DNA from 4 places in the Natronincola ferrireducens genome. Region 2 is predicted to be linked to each of the others. Evidence: riboswitches for the same ligand, from Rfam matches in the RefSeq annotation. Region 2 holds a riboswitch; each other region holds the start of a gene.
The links. A riboswitch is a leader RNA that binds a small molecule or an ion and turns the genes downstream of it on or off. The one in region 2 is predicted to bind cobalamin.
Positions count from the first base shown of each region.

Region 1: linked by a shared signal. The riboswitch ahead of BLS22_RS15630 (energy-coupling factor ABC transporter permease) and the one ahead of cobU (bifunctional adenosylcobinamide kinase/adenosylcobinamide-phosphate guanylyltransferase) in region 2 are both predicted to bind cobalamin.
Region 3: linked by a shared signal. The riboswitch ahead of BLS22_RS04625 (class I SAM-dependent methyltransferase) and the one ahead of cobU (bifunctional adenosylcobinamide kinase/adenosylcobinamide-phosphate guanylyltransferase) in region 2 are both predicted to bind cobalamin.
Region 4: linked by a shared signal. The riboswitch ahead of BLS22_RS00030 (sirohydrochlorin chelatase) and the one ahead of cobU (bifunctional adenosylcobinamide kinase/adenosylcobinamide-phosphate guanylyltransferase) in region 2 are both predicted to bind cobalamin.

Region 1 covers NZ_FNFP01000003.1:195,379-200,280, reverse strand. Annotated here, with positions in the region: gene BLS22_RS09225 (LysR family transcriptional regulator) at 88-1,008, shown strand; cobalamin riboswitch at 1,087-1,265, shown strand; gene BLS22_RS15630 (energy-coupling factor ABC transporter permease) at 1,600-1,743, shown strand; gene BLS22_RS09215 (nucleoid-associated protein) at 1,879-2,901, opposite strand; gene BLS22_RS09210 (DUF1846 domain-containing protein) at 3,104-4,612, opposite strand.
Region 2 covers NZ_FNFP01000003.1:87,125-92,026, forward strand. Annotated here, with positions in the region: gene BLS22_RS08740 (esterase/lipase family protein) at 21-1,325, shown strand; gene BLS22_RS08745 (CAP domain-containing protein) at 1,623-2,768, shown strand; cobalamin riboswitch at 2,868-3,045, shown strand; gene cobU (bifunctional adenosylcobinamide kinase/adenosylcobinamide-phosphate guanylyltransferase) at 3,146-3,709, shown strand; gene BLS22_RS08755 (cob(I)yrinic acid a,c-diamide adenosyltransferase) at 3,723-4,268, shown strand; gene cobS (adenosylcobinamide-GDP ribazoletransferase) at 4,268-4,902, shown strand, end outside.
Region 3 covers NZ_FNFP01000001.1:1,001,749-1,006,650, forward strand. Annotated here, with positions in the region: gene BLS22_RS04595 (DUF1657 domain-containing protein) at 1-107, shown strand, start outside; gene BLS22_RS04600 (alpha/beta-type small acid-soluble spore protein) at 218-424, opposite strand; gene BLS22_RS04605 (4Fe-4S double cluster binding domain-containing protein) at 608-1,300, shown strand; gene BLS22_RS04610 (hypothetical protein) at 1,319-1,507, opposite strand; gene BLS22_RS04615 (Na/Pi cotransporter family protein) at 1,671-2,609, opposite strand; gene BLS22_RS04620 (FmdE family protein) at 2,837-3,361, shown strand; cobalamin riboswitch at 3,468-3,646, shown strand; gene BLS22_RS04625 (class I SAM-dependent methyltransferase) at 3,781-4,611, shown strand; gene BLS22_RS04630 (ABC transporter substrate-binding protein) at 4,627-4,902, shown strand, end outside.
Region 4 covers NZ_FNFP01000001.1:2,452-7,353, forward strand. Annotated here, with positions in the region: gene BLS22_RS15285 (metal-sensing transcriptional repressor) at 1-65, shown strand, start outside; gene BLS22_RS00015 (heavy-metal-associated domain-containing protein) at 120-335, shown strand; gene mltG (endolytic transglycosylase MltG) at 402-1,418, opposite strand; gene BLS22_RS00025 (TVP38/TMEM64 family protein) at 1,707-2,351, shown strand; cobalamin riboswitch at 2,473-2,655, shown strand; gene BLS22_RS00030 (sirohydrochlorin chelatase) at 2,789-3,172, shown strand; gene hemA (glutamyl-tRNA reductase) at 3,194-4,450, shown strand; gene BLS22_RS00040 (precorrin-2 dehydrogenase/sirohydrochlorin ferrochelatase family protein) at 4,476-4,902, shown strand, end outside.

The DNA of each region.
Region 1 (4,902 bases), 110 kb from region 2:
AAGTGATTTATATTGATAATCATAGAGGTACATGTTATTATTTTGGTATATAACTTATTCTGCATAAAAAATGAGGGGGGGATAATTATGGATATCCGACAATTACGCTATTTCATTGCTGTTGCAGAAAACTTAAATTTTACCGAAGCAGCTAAACAGCTATTTGTAGCACAATCCGCTGTAAGTCAACAAATTGCAGATTTGGAGAAAAAAATAGGTGTACAGTTATTCATTCGAAATAAACGTTCAGTAAAACTGACCAATGCTGGAGCTGTACTTTTAAAGGAAGCTATTAGCCTTGTAAACAAGTCTGTAGAAGCAATGGAAAAAACTCGTCAAGCAGAATTAGGTATAATCGGTAATTTAAATCTTGGTTTTCTAGGTTATACCGAAAAGAACTTTTTACCCCATTTAATTAGACAATTCCGTAGAAATTATCCAAAGATAAACTTACATTTAAACCAATTTAATCATGGTATGCTGATAGAATCCTTAAATAATGATGAATTAGACATTGGTTTTACCTTTGCATTTAGTCTAGATAATATTGGAGGCCTAGAAAAAAACAGGATTTTCACTGAAACCCTCTCAATAGTAATGCATTGTGAGCATCCCCTTGCAAATAAAACTAGTATACATGTTGGTGATTTAAGGGATGAACGTTTTATTGCCCTTCATAGAAAAGAATCACCTCAAGGTTTTAATCAAACGCTCATGATTTGTTCAAATAATGGTTTTGCTCCAAACATAGTTAGTGAACCTAAACTTCTTAACACTGTATTATTATTGGTGGACTCAGGTATGGGGATAGCCATTCTACCAAAGAGTCTTAAACTCCATTCAAGTCCTAGTCTTCGTTTTATTGACATCGAAGGTGAAAAGATTGAGTATGAGTTGGTGGTTGCTTGGAAAAAAGCCAATGAAAATCCTTCAATTCCTTTATTTCTTAAGGAACTAGAGTTTGTAAAATCTCAATATTATAAAGATTTTTCAACCATTACATCATAATAGTACTCCTATTATGATGTACATATCCTAAATTTTGGGTTGCTTTTGTTTCTATAGCATGTTATACTTTAAGCAAATTGAATATAGTGTTAAACAAGTTCATTTATGAATTTAAAGGGAAGTTTGGTGCAAATCCAACGCGGTCCCGCCACTGTAATGGGGAGCTGCTTTACATATATGCCACTGGATATTATCTGGGAAGGCGTAAAACAGCAATGATCCTAAGCCAGGATACCTACTTGTATAACTACGCCACATACAAATTCACGGTGTATGGATTTGGGATTAATTGTCATGACTATAACCAACTAAACTTAGTTTGTTATAAGTCATAGCTGTTCAAATAACTTGACAAGTTTTTATCCTAATAACCTATGCCTTTAAGTCTAGGTTTTTTTTTAATTTCACTTTATTTAAGGAATTACATCAAAATCAGAGATATCCTGTATGTGCTCGACATTAATCGTCGCCCCCTTCAGCAAAATAAAAGCAAAATAAGCCATTTGCTCCCCTATTATTTTGCTGGAGATTGATTACTTTACTTCAGGTGCAGAACTGCACCTGAAGTAAAATTTTAATTCTATTAATCTTATGACAGCAGCTTTTTCTTTAATCAGCATCCCGGTTGCTCCAAGTTCAATTCATCCCTTATTAGGTGGATTGCTGGGAATTATTGTAGGGAAGCGTAATACTATTGCTGTCTTTATAGGTCTTTTATTACAGTCTGTTTTTTAAACATGGTGGCTTAACTGCTTTAGGCGCAAACATGCTAAAGCCTCTTAATATTCTATCCTTTGCATTTTAAACACATGTAAAAAAAGCTGTAGACATCCTATACTCTCCATCTAGGTATATAGGATATCTACAGCTTTATTTGTTATGTATTTTAGTAATATTTTTTATTAATATAGAAATTGTTCCATCTGGATTGTTTATGAACTCAACAACATCATTATTATTATAATAGCCAGAAGGTAAATTAATTTCAATGCCACTGTCGGTCTTTAGCCTATGGGTTTTAAGTTTTTTATTTACTACATTTGATGGTTGTAGGTTTACGATATTTTCCTTTAAACCTTCTTTCTTTATCTCATCAATATATTCATTTTGTATTTCATGATTACCTTGAAAGACTTCAGCAGCAATATTACTTATTTGAATTTCATCACATTCCCCCATGCTATCGGCTAAAGCTTCGTGTAATTTTGCTGTTTTCTTAAAATCCTCGTCAAAATATTTTTTGTTCAATTTCTTAGTTACTTTAGTAAGTATTTTAAATTTTTCATCATTAGATAGATCAAATGTACACTTCATAAATAATTTGGATAAATAGAAATCCTTATCTCCATTAATCTCATATTGTTTTTCTAATAATTTTATGTGATAATCTGATAAAGAAATTATTATACACTCATCTAGTTTTTGTGCATAACTGGGCAACGTAGTAGTTTGTTTAATTAACTTATTTACGTTTCCTTCATCAGTGCTCATCACATAATGTATATAGCTTGATTTGTAATTAAATTTCATTATTGCCATATAACTACTATTGTCCTGTTGAAAAACACAAAACACAACATCTCCTGGAGATATATCAGGATTTTTTGTCATGATTTCAAATAGATTGGTGGCTAATTCTGCAGTAATGGAAGTAAACTCCTCAGAATTAGATGCTATTTTTTCACATAGCTTATAAATAGTATTATCTGTATTTTCAAAAATTCCTTCCTTAACTTGCCCACTATTTATTACTTTTGAGATATGATTTTCAAGAAATTTAATTATATCTTCTTCTAATTCTATTTCTTTTGTTGAAATAATAGGGATTTGCACACTATTATCTAGGATATGTAGAATTGCCCTGACTATTACTATAGGAGACTCTTCCTGCATGTCATTACCTCCCTTGACTAAATTAATATTCTTTTTGTATTTTGTTCATAGAATCGATTGATAAAAGTGCTTTTGCTTTAATCATTATAACAATATGATTAGTAGGATAAAGGAACTTGGTTTTATTAAAATGTGTTTTGTGAAAACGAGAAAGAAAATAGGGAAGAAACTTTTAAAAGCCGCCTATAATGCGGCTTTTAAGTTAATCGTTATAATAAAGACTTTCAGAAGGGTATTCAGGGTCAGATGTTAAATCTATTCCAAGTTCTCTAAAAACCTGCTCATCACTTCTACTTAGAATTGTTGTTGCATGAGCTTGGCATCCCTTTAACATTGATAGCTTTTCCATAGCTACTTGGGCTGTTGGATTTGTAGCGGCACATATACTCAGAGCAATCAATATTTCTTCGCAATTTAAAGCTGTGCTTTTACCACCTAATGTTTTAGACTTTAAACTTCTAATGGGTTCAAGTATAACTGGAGAAATGAGATGAATTTCATCGGATATATTAGCAAAATATTTTACAGCATTTAAAATTACAGCCGCTGGTGCATCCATTACATCAGATCTTTTACCAGTGAGTATTTTCCCATCATTAAGTTCTAGGGCTACAGCAGAACAGACTTCGGTTTTATTGCACTCTTCTTTTAATCTAGTTGCACGTTCTCTTGCAGGAACAACAACCTTCCTGTCTTCTTCTTTTAAATTTAGCTCCTCCATTATAAGCTTTACTCTTTCAAAGACTTCTTTATCTACATACCCTTTTTTGTACTCACATTCTGTTTTAAAGTATCTTCTAATAATTTCTTGGTTAGCTGCCTCTTTGACAACCTCATCATCAATTATGCCAAAACCTATTCTATTAACCCCCATATCCGTTGGAGATTTATAAACACACTCTTCCCCTGTTATCTTTTCTATAATCCTTCTAAGTACAGGAAATGTTTCAATATCACGATTATAATTTACAGCTATTTGATTATAGGCATCAAAATGGAATGAATCAATCATATTTACATCTTTAAGATCCACTGTTGCTGCTTCATAGGCTATATTTAAAGGGTGCTTTAAAGGAACATTCCATACAGGAAATGTTTCAAACTTTGAATAACCTGCCACTCTTCCTTGTTTATATTCATGATAAAGCTGACTAAAACAAGTAGCTTGTTTACCGCTTCCTGGTCCTGGGGCCGTCACAACAACTATAGGTTTTGTTGTCTCAATATATGGATTCTTACCATATCCCTCGTCACTTACAATTGTATCTACATCTGTAGGATACCCTTTTGTAGCCTTATGAATATATACTTTGATACCTCTACGCTCAAGTTTATTGATAAAAACTGTTGTAGCAGGTTGTCCCTCATATCTTGTTATCACAACACTATTTACATCAAGATCATATTCCCTTAAATCATCAATTAACCGCAATGTATCCATATCGTAGGTGATACCAAAATCACCCCTTATCTTGTTTCTTTCGATATCTCCTGCATATACACAAATAATAACTTCAACCTTTTCTTTCAATTTACACAACAGTTCAACTTTGGCATTTGCATCAAAGCCAGGTAAAACCCTTTTCGCATGTAGATCAAATAACAGCTTACCGCCAAATTCTAGGTATAACTTTTCAAAATTATTAACTCGTTCTAAAATATACTTTGATTGTTCTTCTAAATACTTCTCATGATCAAACCCTATTTTCATTTTCTATTCCTCGCTTTATAAAAGTAATTAAATAATTATATTATTAAATTTTTTTATACTCAATGTTCATCATAACAGTAACTCTACGACTCTTAATTATCACATAATTTAAGCTTAAAGTAAATAGCATTATCTTCAATTATTCTACCTAGAATTCCATCTTTTTATTATTTCTAGTAGGCTTTCTTTGGCAAATTAATTCCTTAAAAAACAAAACCCCATGACATGGGATTTAAGCCTGTTAAAAGAAATATATTGTTTTATTTTAAAACTTTTATTACCAAAGATAT
Region 2 (4,902 bases):
ATAGATAGGAGGAGATAATATTGCAAAACCCATTAAAAAAGCCTATTATTTTTATCCCAGGTTTAATGGGATCAATGGGCAATGATATTATTGATGGCACAGGAGATTGGAGCTTTGGGATGGCCCGTTGGGTCTATGAGCCTCTGATTTCTCAACTAGAGGAATCAGGATACCGCATAAATGAAGATCTATTTATTTGTTACTATGACTGGAGGCAGAAGAATCATTATATTGTAGATACCTATTTAAAGCCTATGTTAGATAGAGTAAAGGAAAAATTTCCTGATAATAAGGTGGATTTTATTTGTCATAGTATGGGAGGTATTGTGGCAAGAACATATATTCAGGGAAGAAACTACCAAGATGATGTTGATAAGCTTATTATGATAGCCACACCTAATAAAGGTAGTGTAGATGCCTATTATTTATGGTCTACTGGGAGGTTAAAGCCTAAAAGAGGAGGAAATCATTTTTATAATTTAATAGTAAGGGGTTATTTATGGATTTTACTAAAACTAATGGATGTTTCTTTTGGTACAGAAGGTCTTGAAGAAATTCAAGAAACCTTTCCCTCTATAGGAGAACTAATACCCTCACTAGATTATGGCCCTATTCTATGCTATGAAGATGGGAATGGAAGCTGGAGGACAGTACCGCTCTACTATATGAGGTATAAAAACTATTTATTAGATCATTTAAATGAAACCCTTCATTTGCTCCCCTATAAGGTTAATTATACCTGTTGTATAATTGGACATAATTTTTCCACTTCTGAGTATATTATGATAGATAAAGAAAGATTATTTAACGGTTACGAAGAAATTATCTTAGATGTAGTAGAAACTTTAGAGGGTGATGGAACAGTAACAGTAAAAAGCGGAGAATTAGAAGGGTTTCATGATCAATATTTAGAATTTAATCATCGTGATATTGTTAAACATGCTTATTCCTGTATAGAGGAAATCTATGGATTAGAAACTAAAGATAAACAACAAGATGAAGGAGGGGTGGAAGAAACAACCCTTCATATTTTATTAACAGGTTCTGCAAATATTGTTGTTATCCAAGAAGGACAAAGGATTATGGAGCTTCAAAATCAGCAATTAACAACATTATACCCCCATTTGCATGAAAAGTATCCTAACAATCATCAGTGGATTTTATTAAAGGATGTACCTAAAGGAAGCTATCAAATGAAGCTTCATAATGAAGAAGGCAAGAAGATTCATATGACAGTTATGGCTAAAGATTTAAAGAAATTACAGGAAGAGATGGAAATCAAAGCCCATCAACAAAATTATACCATTAAATTTGAAATTACTTAAGGGGTCATATTTATGACCCTGTTATCATGACAAGGAAGGCTTGAGGCACAGGTTTTTATATAATAATAGCAATACTATAGCCCATATATTCTCTACAAAAAACAAAAAATGCAAAATATGGATAAGATGCAGTTTGTTCTTATATACTATAGAAATAAAACCGAAATTCACATTTTATTATGAAAGTATTCGATGTTATCAACAAATCAACGATTATTCAGGGGGTACAAATGTGATATAATAGTATTTACTAATGATATTTTTAAAAAACCAATAGAATAAAGGGAGGTTTTGCCTATGAGAAGTTTTAAAAGGGTTATGATGTTGATTCTTATACTATGGTTAATTACCATGTATAGAAATACATCCCTTATAAATACAACAATTCAAAGGGAAGGCTTAAAGGGAAATATTTCAGGTGAAAAAATATCCTACATATACAATAACAGTATTGAGGCTATGGCTCAGAAAACAGCCATACTCAACAATATAGACCTTAATTGGAGGACGATTATAGCTAATTTCATAATAAATATTAATGATTTTATAGGAAAAAAGGACAACAATTCTTCAGTGGTACAATCCTATACTGAAAAGGAGTTTGTTGTACTAGATATCGAAATAGGTGATTCTGTAGAAAAGGTTATAGAATTATTTGGACAACCTAACCGTAAAGATTTAAGTAAATATGGTTTTGACTGGTATATATATAATGAAGATTATAGTAAGTACATTCAAATAGGTATAAAAGATGAAAAGGTGGTAGGTGTATATACTAATTCCCCTGCATGGCAGTCAAGAAGAGGAATTCAAGTGGGTAGCAATAAAGAAGTTGTTAATAACCTCCTAGGAGAACCCCTTGAATATTTAATTAAAGGAAACACCTTTTATTATCTAAGCAATCCTGAAGAAAGTGATACTTATTTAGTAGACAATTATTATGCAACAATTTTTTATGATCTCCATAATGAATATAGGGTAACGGCTATACAGTTGATAGATAAAAATATAGAAAAAGGTCTGCAGGGATTTTATGGAGAGCCTAGTGAAGAGTTAAGAGAAAGTTTTGAAAGACAGGTCTTTGATCTTACCAATGCCACAAGGGTGAGATTTGGAAAACCACCCCTCCAATGGGAGGACACTGCAAGAATTGCTGCTAGAGGTCATAGTAAAGATATGGCAAAAAGAAACTTTTTCAGTCACGATAATCCAGACGGTAAAGGTCCTTCCGATAGAATAGAAGCTCAAGGAATTTATTGGCAAAGATCTGGGGAAAACATAGCAGCTGGTCAAACCTGCGCCATATTTGCCCATGAAAACTGGATGAATTCCATAGGTCATAGGGAAAGTATATTAGGTGATTTCAAAAGATTAGGAGTGGGGGTGTATTTTGGAGGAGAATATACCATCTACTATACTCAAAATTTTTACACACCAAGATAAGTAAAATATAGGAAAAATTTACACGAAAGATTTTCTATTGATCCCCAATAGGCTGTTGCCACCTTATAAAGAATTTGATATGATGGGTATAGATTAAAATTAAATAATTTAATGCTTGGTGCTTAGAAGCTTAATAGGGAAAGTGGTGAGATGCCACTACAGCCCCCGCTACTGTAAGTGAGGATGAAAACAACAAATACCACTGGAGAATTTCGGGAAGGTGTTGCTAGTAAGAGGAGTCACGAGTCAGGAGACCTGCCAAACTGTGAAACAAACCTTCGGTGGGAAGGCGTGTTTAAAATCAATAGCATTTTGATTTTTAGCCCTTACCCAGAGTAGGGGCTTTTCTATTTTACTGAAATAATTGGGGTGAAACTATGAATAATAATTTTTTAACTTTAGTAACTGGTGGAGCTAGAAGTGGAAAAAGTAACTTTGGGGAATCTATTTTAAACAATATAGATGGTGAGATTCTATACATAGCTACTGCTCAAGCCTTTGATGAAGAAATGAAGGATCGGATAAAAAAGCATAGACAAGGTCGACCTAACAACTGGGTTACCTATGAGGGATATAGAAATCTTCATCAAGGAATTGAGGATTATAGGGGAAAGGTGGCAGGGATTTTTTTAGATTGTATTACCATTATGATAACCAATCTAATGTTGGAACAACCTATAAACTGGGATGAAGCTACAGCCAATGAAATAGATATTGTGGAAAAAAATATTCAGCAACAAATAAAGGCATTGATTACAACTGTGAAATCCTTTGGAATTCCAGCTGTTTTTGTGACAAATGAATTAGGATTGGGAATTGTTCCTCAAAATAAAATGACTAGAATTTTTCGTGATATAGCAGGAAGGATGAACCAATATATAGCAAAGGAAGCAGGAGAGGTGTATTTTGTAGTTTGTGGTATACCTAATAAAATAAAATAGGGGGTAGGATAATATGGTGGTAAAGAAGCTAGAAAAGGGTTTAATACATATTTATACAGGAGATGGGAAAGGTAAAACAACCGCAGCCTTAGGTCAGGGGACTAGGACGGCTGGCGGGGGATTAAAGGTGCTGATGGTTCAATTTTTAAAGGGAGATGATACGGGAGAGCTTTATAGCATAGAAAGACTTGCCCCTAACTTTCAATTAATACGATTTGCCGCTATGAACAAATTTTATTTTCAACTTAATGAAGAGGAAAAAGCAGAAGTAAAAAATAGTGTTAAAGAGGGGCTTTATACAATAAAAAGACATTTAGATGAAGAAAATTATAACTTAATCATATTGGATGAAATTATGGCAGTACTTTACAATAAAATTATAGCTGTAGAAGAAATAATAGAAATTCTTGATAATAAACCTGATCACATAGAAATGATTTTAACTGGAAGGAATGCTCCAGAAGAATTAATAAATCTTGCAGATTATGTAACAGAGATGAGGATGATTAAACACCCCTTTGAAAAAGGAATTTATGCTAGAAAAGGAATTGAAAGCTAATGCAAAGATTTCTACTAATCCTACAGTTTTTAACAAGAATAACAGTCATACAAAATCCACCCTACGATAAAAATTTTGAAAAAGGTATTGTTTATTTTCCTGTTGTAGGATTGGTACTGGGTTTAATATTGGCAGCTGTTTATAGAGGTTTATTATATCTACTAAGTCCTACTGTGGCTAGTATTCTAGTGATAGCTTTTTATGTTGCCCTCACGGGAGGATTGCACCTAGATGGTTTAGGAGATACCTTTGATGGCTTTTACAGTAGTCGTAGCAGAGAAACAATCCTAGAGATTATGAAGGATAGTCGTTTAGGAACAAATGGCGTTGTAGCTATTTTCTTTTGTTTAACCATCAAGATTTTTGGTATTGCTAGCCTTTCCCAGCAAGTAGGTTTTATCACCATCATGCTGATGCCGGTTTTTGGACGGTTAGCTCTTGTTTATGGCTGCTATAAAGTGCCCTATGGCCGCCAGGAGGGGTTAGGACATATATTTATAAACAGAACCACCAAGAGGGAATTGATTTATACCATCATCATAACAGTATTGATTACACTTATAGATAAAAAGTCCTTTCTTTTCATAGTCATAGCATGGGTTTTTGCTAGCCTATTTAAAAACCATAGCAAGAA
Region 3 (4,902 bases), on a different contig from region 2:
AAAAGGATTTTCAACAAATATCACAAAATCTTGAAAATGCCCTTCAAACTCTACAACAAAGACAAAAATATATTGAAACACAAGAACCTCAATTTAAACAACAATAAAAAAATAAACCTCACTAACATAAAATTGTCGTGGGGTTGTTTTAGTATAAAAAAGGAGATGCTAAAATCCTATCAGCATCTCCTTTTTTATACTTTGTATGAGTTATTGGTTATTTACCACTCATATTTCTTTCAGCTTGCTCAATTAATCTTTTTACCATATATCCACCAACATAACCATTTTCACGGGAAGTTAAATTGCCTTTATCAGTTGATTCATAATTAGTTAATCCTAATTCATTAGCAATTTCAGTTTTCATTTGATTTAGAGCTTGACGAGCTTCTGGTACAACAATTCTATTGTTTCTTGAAGCCATAAAATTCTCCTCCTCATCAGATAGATTTTACAACATCATCATTGATGTTGTATTTATAATTTAACCAAATTTCCTTTGAAATATGTTTAGTAGATTTTGAAAAGTCTTTATAATAATGGAAAGATATTTTTTGTTTTTTTAAAAGATACTTCTGCTATAATAAATAGTGGGAGGATTATAAATATGGATAAACAACAATTAACAAAAATGCTTTTAGATTTAGGTGCAGCTAAAGTGGGATACTGTAATTTAAAGGATTTACTGCCCCAGCAATTTCAACATATAAATAACGGTATTACAATAGCCATACGTTTATCAGATCAAGTAATTAGTGATATTCATCCACAAAATGGACCCACCCACACTTATTTTCATCATTATAGAACTGTTAATGCTTTTATTGATCAATTAACCTTCAAAGTCGTCACACAATTACAGCAATGGGGGTATCTAGCTATGGCAATTCCAGCCTCACAATCTATTAACAATGAAGGGTGGAATTATAGAGGACTGTTTCAGCATAGGACTGCTGCCACTAGAGGAGGCATTGGCTGGATTGGCAAAAGCTGTTGTCTTGTAACGGAGGAATTTGGCCCAAGGCTTCGGTTAGGAACAATTTTAACCAATATGGATTTTGATTATGATGAACCTATCAATGAGTCCCTATGTGGAGAATGTAGTGTATGTGTGGATTCATGTCCTGCAGGTGCCTTAAAGGGTGCTGTTTGGACTCCAGGCTTGGAAAGAGAAGAAATCATCAATCCAGAAGTATGTAGTAATCATATGAAAAGCCAATATAAACATATAGGAAGAGGTGCCGTTTGCGGTATATGTCTAAAGGTGTGTCCAAAGGGGAAGGAAGTATTAAAGAGATAGGGTAGTAAAGCTACTACCCTATGTTAATTTCCTTTTTATCGGTGTTTTTACATCCTTTCTAATGCCATGGTCATGGGTGCTTTCTAGCTGTGCTTTTTGAGATTTAGCTTCACGATGAAAGTGACGCTCTTCATATTTATAGGTTCTTGCACTGTATTCCTGCATATCACCTTTAATATTGGTCCATTGGCTTTTTCTTATAGACATAAAATCACCTCATAAATAGTTTTAGCATTTTTTTATAAATGATGTTGAACATAATTTGTTAATTAAGGAAATTTTCATAAATAAAAATTTATAAATTTTACTAGTTCTTAGCTGGTGTTTTATTACAAATTTCTGTAGGGTATAACAACCTCCTACAGCCTCCTTAGTCCCTCACCATTAGGGTAGAAAGTTTGACAAACAACGGAATAAAGGGTAGGAAGATAATCGTACTGAAAACATTAAAAATACTATGGGCATTGGCAATTTGTCGAGCAGGATTAATTGGAGATAAGGTTATTGAAAGTCTACATAAAATCTCTATAAAAGGAAACATTAACACTACTCCCCACAGATTAAAGAGGATATGAATAAGGGCCGCTCTTTTTCCTATGGAAGTGAGATGAATACTGGCTAAAAGAGTAGTAACGCAGGTGCCTATATTTTGACCTAGCAAAATAGCAATAGCAGCTGTTAAAGAAATCAAATGATTTGTGGCTAAAGATTGTAATATTGCTATTCCTGTACTGCTGCTTTGAATAATAGCAGTAGTGCAGAACCCCAGAATAACCCCTAATATAGGCTTTGTTCCAAACTCCAATAAAATCTCTTGAAATCTAACAAGGCTTGCTAAAGGAGACACCCCCTTGCTTAATAGGTCAATTCCTATGAAGAGGAGGGCAAAGCCCATAAATATCTCTCCAAAGAATCGAAGCCTTCTGTTGGTCTTATGTAGAGAAAGAAAAAGACCTATCATGAGGGGGATAAAAACGTATCTACTAGGTTGAAATGCAATAAGCTGGGCTGTAAGGGTGGTGCCGATATTAGCTCCCATAATAATAGCAGCAGCTTGATATAGATTCAGGAGATTGGCCTCCACTAAGCCTACAATAATGATAGTAGTACCACTACTGGACTGTAAAAGGGCAGTAGTAAGGATGCCAATAGCAATGCCTAGGATGGGATGGATTTTCAAGTTCCGGATAGCATAGCTTAAACGACTGGAAGTCACTTCCTTTAAACCATTGGTTAAAAACTTCATACCTAATAAAAATAAACCTAATCCCGTAGCCATATTTGATACTACAATCAGCAAATAAATCACCTCTTAATTAAATATACGCAGGGAAAAGAACAATACAACTTTTAAAAAATAAATTTGCAAAATTACACATTGACAAATAATTGACAAATTTCAAAACCCTATATATAATGGATTTATAGGATGTTAAACAATATAAAATTATAACAAAAATAATAGTCATGAAGACTTTGCAACCATGAAGGATGCAGTTTGTTTTCATGGCTATATTTTTTGGAGGAGATGAAAATATGGATAAAAAATTATGGGAAAAGTGTGTAGCGTTTCATGGACATGAGTGTCCTGGTTTAGCTATTGGATTTAAGGTCAGTGAAGCAGCTATGAAAAAGCTAGGGATTGATTTTTCAAAGGATGAAGACGTAGTTTGTGTTACAGAAAACGATGCCTGTGGTGTTGATGCTATTCAAGTATTGTTGGGCTGTAGCTTTGGAAAGGGGAACCTTATCTATAGAGGAACAGGAAAGCAGGCCTTCAGTTTTTTCCATAGACCCACCAATCAAAGTATTAGAATCGTAACAAAACCCTTTAAAGGAGAAATGGGTAGGGAGGAGAGACAAGCATATTTATTGAATGCACCGGTAGAGGACTTATTTGATTTTAAAGCCCCAACCTTTGAACTCCCTGAAAGAGCTAGACTATTTCAAACCATCACCTGTGAAGCCTGTGGAGAGGGGGCTCCTGAGCATAAGGTACGCTTGATGGAGGGACAAAAGGTTTGTTTAGATTGCTTTAAAGATTATTCGAGGGAGTTGTAAAAACTATATCCTTTATTTAGGTTATTAGCATAGTATTTCCTACATATGTATTAGTTGACAAAATATTAAAATTTATTATAATAAAAGTGAATTGTGATGTTTTTAAAATTCTATAAAAATAGAAGGTGCCCTTAAAAAGGGTTAAAAGGGAAAGTGGTGCAAGACCACTACAGCCCCCGCTACTGTAATTGGTGACGAAATCTGAGGAAGCCATTGGGAAACCGAGAAGGCCAGAAAGTAGGAGGAACCATAAGTCAGGAAACCTGCCTTGTATTTTAAAAAAGCAAGCCTTCGGAGGGGAGGAAAGAAAATGCGATATACATGTATTTTTTGACGTTAACCATGAAGGTAAAGAAAAGAACAAAAGGTTCTTATCTTATTTTCATGGTTTTTCATTTTATAAAAAAGGAGTTGTTGATATGATGGAACAAGATTTAAACTACTGGATAGAAAAATGGCAACCAAAGAAATTAAGTTCTTCTGCCACCTCAGAATTTTGGAATAAAAGGGCTAAAAGCTATAATAGAGATGTTTTTGAAAAACAAGAAGAATCCAATTATGTTATTGACTTATTAGAAAAATATAATTTGCTACAAAAAAATAACAGAGTACTAGACATTGGTTGTGGACCTGGAAAAAATACAATCCCTATGGCAAAAAAATGTGAAGAAGTAATTGCTTTGGATATATCCCAAGAGATGCTGGAATATGTGGGGGAACATGGGAAAGAACATGGTCTAGACAATATTGTATGTCATGAAAAAAATTGGGAGGATATTAGTTTAGATGAATATGGATGGGAAAAAAAGTTTGACCTTGTTGTAGCTTCTATGACACCGGGGGTATATAACTTCTCGACTTTAAAGAAAATGTTGGATGCCAGCAAAGGCTATTGTTATTTAAGTGGATTTATTAACCGTAGGGATGAAATTTGGAGTAGGTTAGAGAAAGAAATTTTAGGAGAACATAATGGGAATAAATCGAGAGAAGATAAAATTTATTATATCTTTAATATATTGTGGAATTTAGGCTATCATCCAGAGATCCATTACTTTGATAGAACCTGGGAGCATGTATGGTCTTTAGAAGAGACTATTGATTTGTACAAACAAAGGTTTAACATAAACCACACCCTTAAAGAAGAGGAAATAAAAAAGATAGAAGCTTTCCTTACAGCTCATCAGCAGGAGGGAAAGGTAATAGAGAAAACTGAAGCTAAAATAGCTGTATTAATCTGGAAGGTTGAATAACGAGGGGGGGTAATGATGTTGAAAATTAAAGGATTGAAAAAAATATTAGTAGTGGGTTTAATTGTTATGATGGTGTTTTCTTTAATAGGGTGTAGTTCTACCACTGAGGAGGGAAGTGCTGGAGAGACAGTAGCCAATGAAGTAGAGGAAGATAAGAATACAGAACCAGTAGTAATAAGACAAGAAGGAGGGGATTGGGGATATCCTTCACCCTATCTCCACTATTCTAGAGGACCTGGTGGATATAAGATGCAGTTGAGTTTTGATAGCCTTTTAGAAAGGGATGAAGAT
Region 4 (4,902 bases), on a different contig from region 2:
TTAGGGATGGAAAAGAAGAAGTGATACAGGAAGTACTAAAGACAATAAAAAAACTTATTCATTAGAGGTTATACAAGTATTATAGGATAAAATATTATTAAAAATTGGAGGGATTATTAATGAAAAAGAAGATTGCCATTGAAGGTATGAGCTGCGGCCATTGTGTTGCCCATGTGGAAAAGGCTTTAAAGGAGCTACAAGAGGTGGTTAATGTTCAAGTAGATCTTCCAGGAAAGAATGCTGTAGTAGAATTGAAATCAGAGGTAGGGGATGAAGTGCTTTCTCAGATAATTGACGATGCTGGTTATGATGTAGTGTCAATAGAGGATTTATAAAAAAGCCTTCCTTTGGAAGATTTATTGGTAGACTTTAGGTGAAAAAAAGGAGATCCTAGGATCTCCTTAATTTTGATTTGTCATTTCACGATATTTGGCAACATTCCTCAAATGTTCGTTATAGGTTTTGCTAAAGACATGTCCACCTTCTCCTAAAACATAATACAAATAATCATGATCTTCGGGATAGAGGACCGCATGAATAGATGTTTTTGAGGGAGCTGCAATAGGTCCTGGAGGCAATCCTTTAACCCTATAGGTATTGAAGGGGGAAGGATCCTCTAAATGGACAAAAAGAACCCGATTAATATGCTCTCGACCTTCACCGATACCATAGATAACGGTGGCGTCAATTTGTAGCAGCATATTTTTCTTAAGCCTATTAAAAATAACACCACTAATCCTTTGCTTCTCCTCATCATGATAGGCTTCCCTTTCAATTAAAGAAGCAATCGTCAATACCTCGTGGAGGGATAAATTCAACTCCTCTGCCCGTACCCTATACTCCTCCGTAAAAATACTCTCCATCGTCTTAGCTAAGGTACTAACCACATCTACTACACCTTGTCTTTCACTAAAGTAATAGGTATCGGGATAGAGATAGCCCTCCATTTCATAGAAAAGCTTAGCTGTATCAAAGGAATACTCTTTTTCTTCAAAGTATTTCTTTGTAGCTTCTATAAATTCCTCCTTGGTTCCTAAGCCTGCAATTTCAACCCTGTTGGCTATTTGATAAAGGGTAAAGCCCTCCGGTATGGTTATAACAATCGGCTTCTCTGGCACACCTTTTCGTAGCAATTCAAAAATCTCATTTAAATTGATGTTAGGATGTAATGTATAGGTACCGGGTTTAATACTCCTATCGATTCCTTCGGCGCGGGATTGATATTTAAACCAAAGTCTACTTTTAATAACACCTTTATTATAAAGGTGTTCAGCTACAGCATTTAAAGAAGCTCCTTCAGCCACAGTAATTTCTACTGGGTTTTCGTTAGAGGCTACAGATAAATAGGAGGGTACATAGAAATAAGCTCCAAGGGCAAGTAATGTTAGTATAAGTAATAAAGAAAACAATTTTTTCATGAAAATAACCCCCCTGTCATTTATAAAGTTTCGCTATAATCTATTTACTATTCTATCATTTTCTCTTATAAATTGCATTACCATCTTTTATAAAGAAAAAGAATTTTAAAAAATAGAGGTTTTACAAAAAACACTATAGAAGTTAGACTGAAACAATGTAAAAAAATCTGGGGGGAAAAGATATAGGCAATAAATTAAATTTTATGGCATACAATTAGTCAACAGCAATTAGTGAAGAAAGCTAAAGTATATAGAATAGAAGCTTCTTGTATTGGAAAGGAAAAAATCATGAAGAAAAGAAAAATGTTTAAAGCTATAGTAGCAATTTTTATAATTTTTATAGGTATTATTTTATTAATTAAGTTTAGGGACCACCTATTTATACAATGGAATATAGAAAGACTTCAAAGGGGGATAGAAGGCCTTGGGATTTGGGGTGTATTGGTTTTTATAGGAATTGCTGCTATTCGGCCATTTCTCTTTTTCCCTAATGTTGTGATTTTTATCGTTGGAGGCTTAATTTATGGCACATTCCTAGGGAGTATCGCTGCATTGATAGGAGTAATGATTGCTTTTTCCTTAAGCTTTTGGCTAGGCAGCAAATTTCAGGACCTTGTTAAGAAAATTGTAGGAGAAAGGTACATCATCAAGCTCCAAAGCATACAAGATAAAGAAATTATAAGAAAGTTATTTGTCATGAGGGTTACCCCTGGATTTCCCATTGATCCCATTAGCTATGGAGCTGGATTAGTAGGAATATCCTACGAAAAATTTTTTGTAGGAAGCCTTCTAGGGATTACCCCCAAAGTCATTTTATATACCTTTTTAGGAGATACTATCAACAACGTTTTCTCCATACAGACTATAATTGTTTATGTCTTATTATTATTGCTAGCTATTGTCCCAACTATATTTTTTAAAACAGAAATCTAATCATCCATAATCAACCATAACACCAGGACTTTTTTTATAACCTTATATTTCTATTGAAAACACAAGGGAATTTTGATATGATGTTTGTGACAAACCATATCAAAAAACAATTTAAAATAAAAAAAGATTTATACGTTTAGGTGTTTCATAGGAAACTTAAATGGGAAAGCGGTGAAAATCCGCTACAGCCCCCGCTACTGTAAGTGAGGATGAAATCGACAACAGCCACTGAACTGAATTTGGGAAGGCGTCGAGAGTAAAGGGATTCACGAGTCAGGAGACCAGCCTAAAGCTGACAACAACCTTCGGAGGGAGGGGATGTTTGTAGTACTGTAATAGAAAAATTATTTCAGGACATACAAAATCCACTTCTAGTGGATTTTTTTTATTTTACAACAAAACAACTAAGATTTCATAATTAATAAGGAGGCATATTCATGAAAAGAGGATTGTTTGTATTGGCCCATGGTAGTAAAGCAAAGGAAGCAGATGACATTTTAAAGGAAATTATAGCAATGTTAGAGGAGAGAAATAAGGAGGAGTTTCCTCTACTGGGTTTTGGCTCCCTACAGATTTCAAAACCAAGCTTTCATGAGGGAATAGATGAGTTAGTAAATAAAGGAGCAGAGGAGATTGTTATTGTTCCAATGTTCCTCTTTCAAGGAAATCATATTAAATATGATATTCCAGAAGAGTTAGACCAAGTAAAGGAAAAGTATCCAGCCATTAAATTTATTATGGCAAAGCATATAGGAGCCGATAGAAGAGTTGCAGAGATTGTTAAAGAAAGAGGTAAAGAGGCTTTGGCCCTTACATTCTAAAAACATAGAAGGTGATGAGTAATGAAGGTAGTTGTATTTGGTATTACCCATAAAAATTCTACTATAACCCTTCGGGAAAAGGTTGCATTTTCCAAGTCGATGCTACAGAAGGCCTATAATATTATGAAGGAGGACCCCTTTATAAAAGAAGGGGTTATCCTATCCACCTGTAATCGCAGTGAAATCATTAGTGTGGTAGAGGATACAAATCTAGCAGAAAAATGGTTTAAGAATTTTTACACAGATTTTTTTCAATTGAAGCAAGAAGAACTGGAAGGACATTATGTATTTAAAAGGAAAAAGGAAGCTGTAACCTACTTATACGAAGTCTGTTGTGGTTTGGACTCCTTGGTTTTAGGAGAAGATCAAATATTGGGACAGGTGAAAGAAGCCCATCATAGGGCAATGGAGGTTAAAGGCTGCGGTAAGGTGCTAAACAAACTATTTTTAGATGCTATTACCACAGCTAAAGAAGTCAAAACCAAAACCAATATTTCTGAAAACCCTCTATCTATTAGCTATATAGCCGTAAAGCAAGTTGAGAAACAACTAAAAGGCTTAATAGACAAAAAGGTATTAGTCATTGGCTTTGGGAAAATGAGTAGACTGGCGGTGGAGCATCTAATCGATAGAGGTGTTGAAAGGATTTATATTTGCAACAGAAGAAGGGAAACCATAGAGGCTCTTAGCAACAAACATAGTCATATTCAACACATTGATTTCAATAGGAAATATGATGTGTTAAAGGAAGTAGACATCGTTATTACAGCTACAGGTGCACCCCACTATATTTACCACAAGGAAGAATTTGAAGTCCGGTATGATCAGGGGAGAGAACTGTGTATTGTAGATATTGCTTTGCCGAGGGATATCGATCCTGCCATTGGAGAAATAGAAGGGATAAGACTATTCCATATAGACCAATTAAAGGAAATTGCTGATGAAAATTTAGCCTCGAGACAAAATTTAATTAAAGAGGTTCGACAATATATTGAAGTTGCCATTGACAGCTATGAAGATTGGTATCAATGTCTACCGATATATCCCAAGATTGAGGCCATCAAAAACTATAGTCAACGATTAACCGATGAAGAGCTTGAAAAAATGTTTAAAAAGCTTTCTCATATACCTGAAAAAGATAGGGAAACCATAGAAATTATTGTTAGAAGTTTGGTGAAAAAGATGTGGAGAAAACCTATACTTCAGTTGAAGGATGCGGGAGTGAAGGGTAAGGGAGAAGAAATGGCTTCCTTTGTAGATGAATTTTTAGGATTATAGAAATTTTGAAATAAGGAGAAGAACAATGGCTTTATATTATCCAATGATGGTTGAAATCAAGGGAAAACCCTGTACTGTTGTGGGGGGCGGTGAGGTGGCAGAGCGGAAGGTGATAACGTTACTGGAGTATGGTGCTGTTGTGACGGTTATAAGCCCCAAGCTAACCCCTGCCTTGGAAAAACTAGCGAAGGACAATAAAATTGTCCATAAAAACAAGCCCTATACAACAGGGGATTTAGATGGAAGTATTTTAGCTTATGGGGTTACAGATGATGCTGATATTAATAAAAGGTGTAAACAGGAAGCAAATCAGCGACAGATTTTTATTAATGTTGGTGATTCTCGACACCTATCAGACTTTATCCTTCCTGCCTCCATCAACCGTGGAAGCTTAACAATAACTATATCCACTGAAGGGAAAAGCCCCATGCTTTCCCGAAAAATCAAAGAAG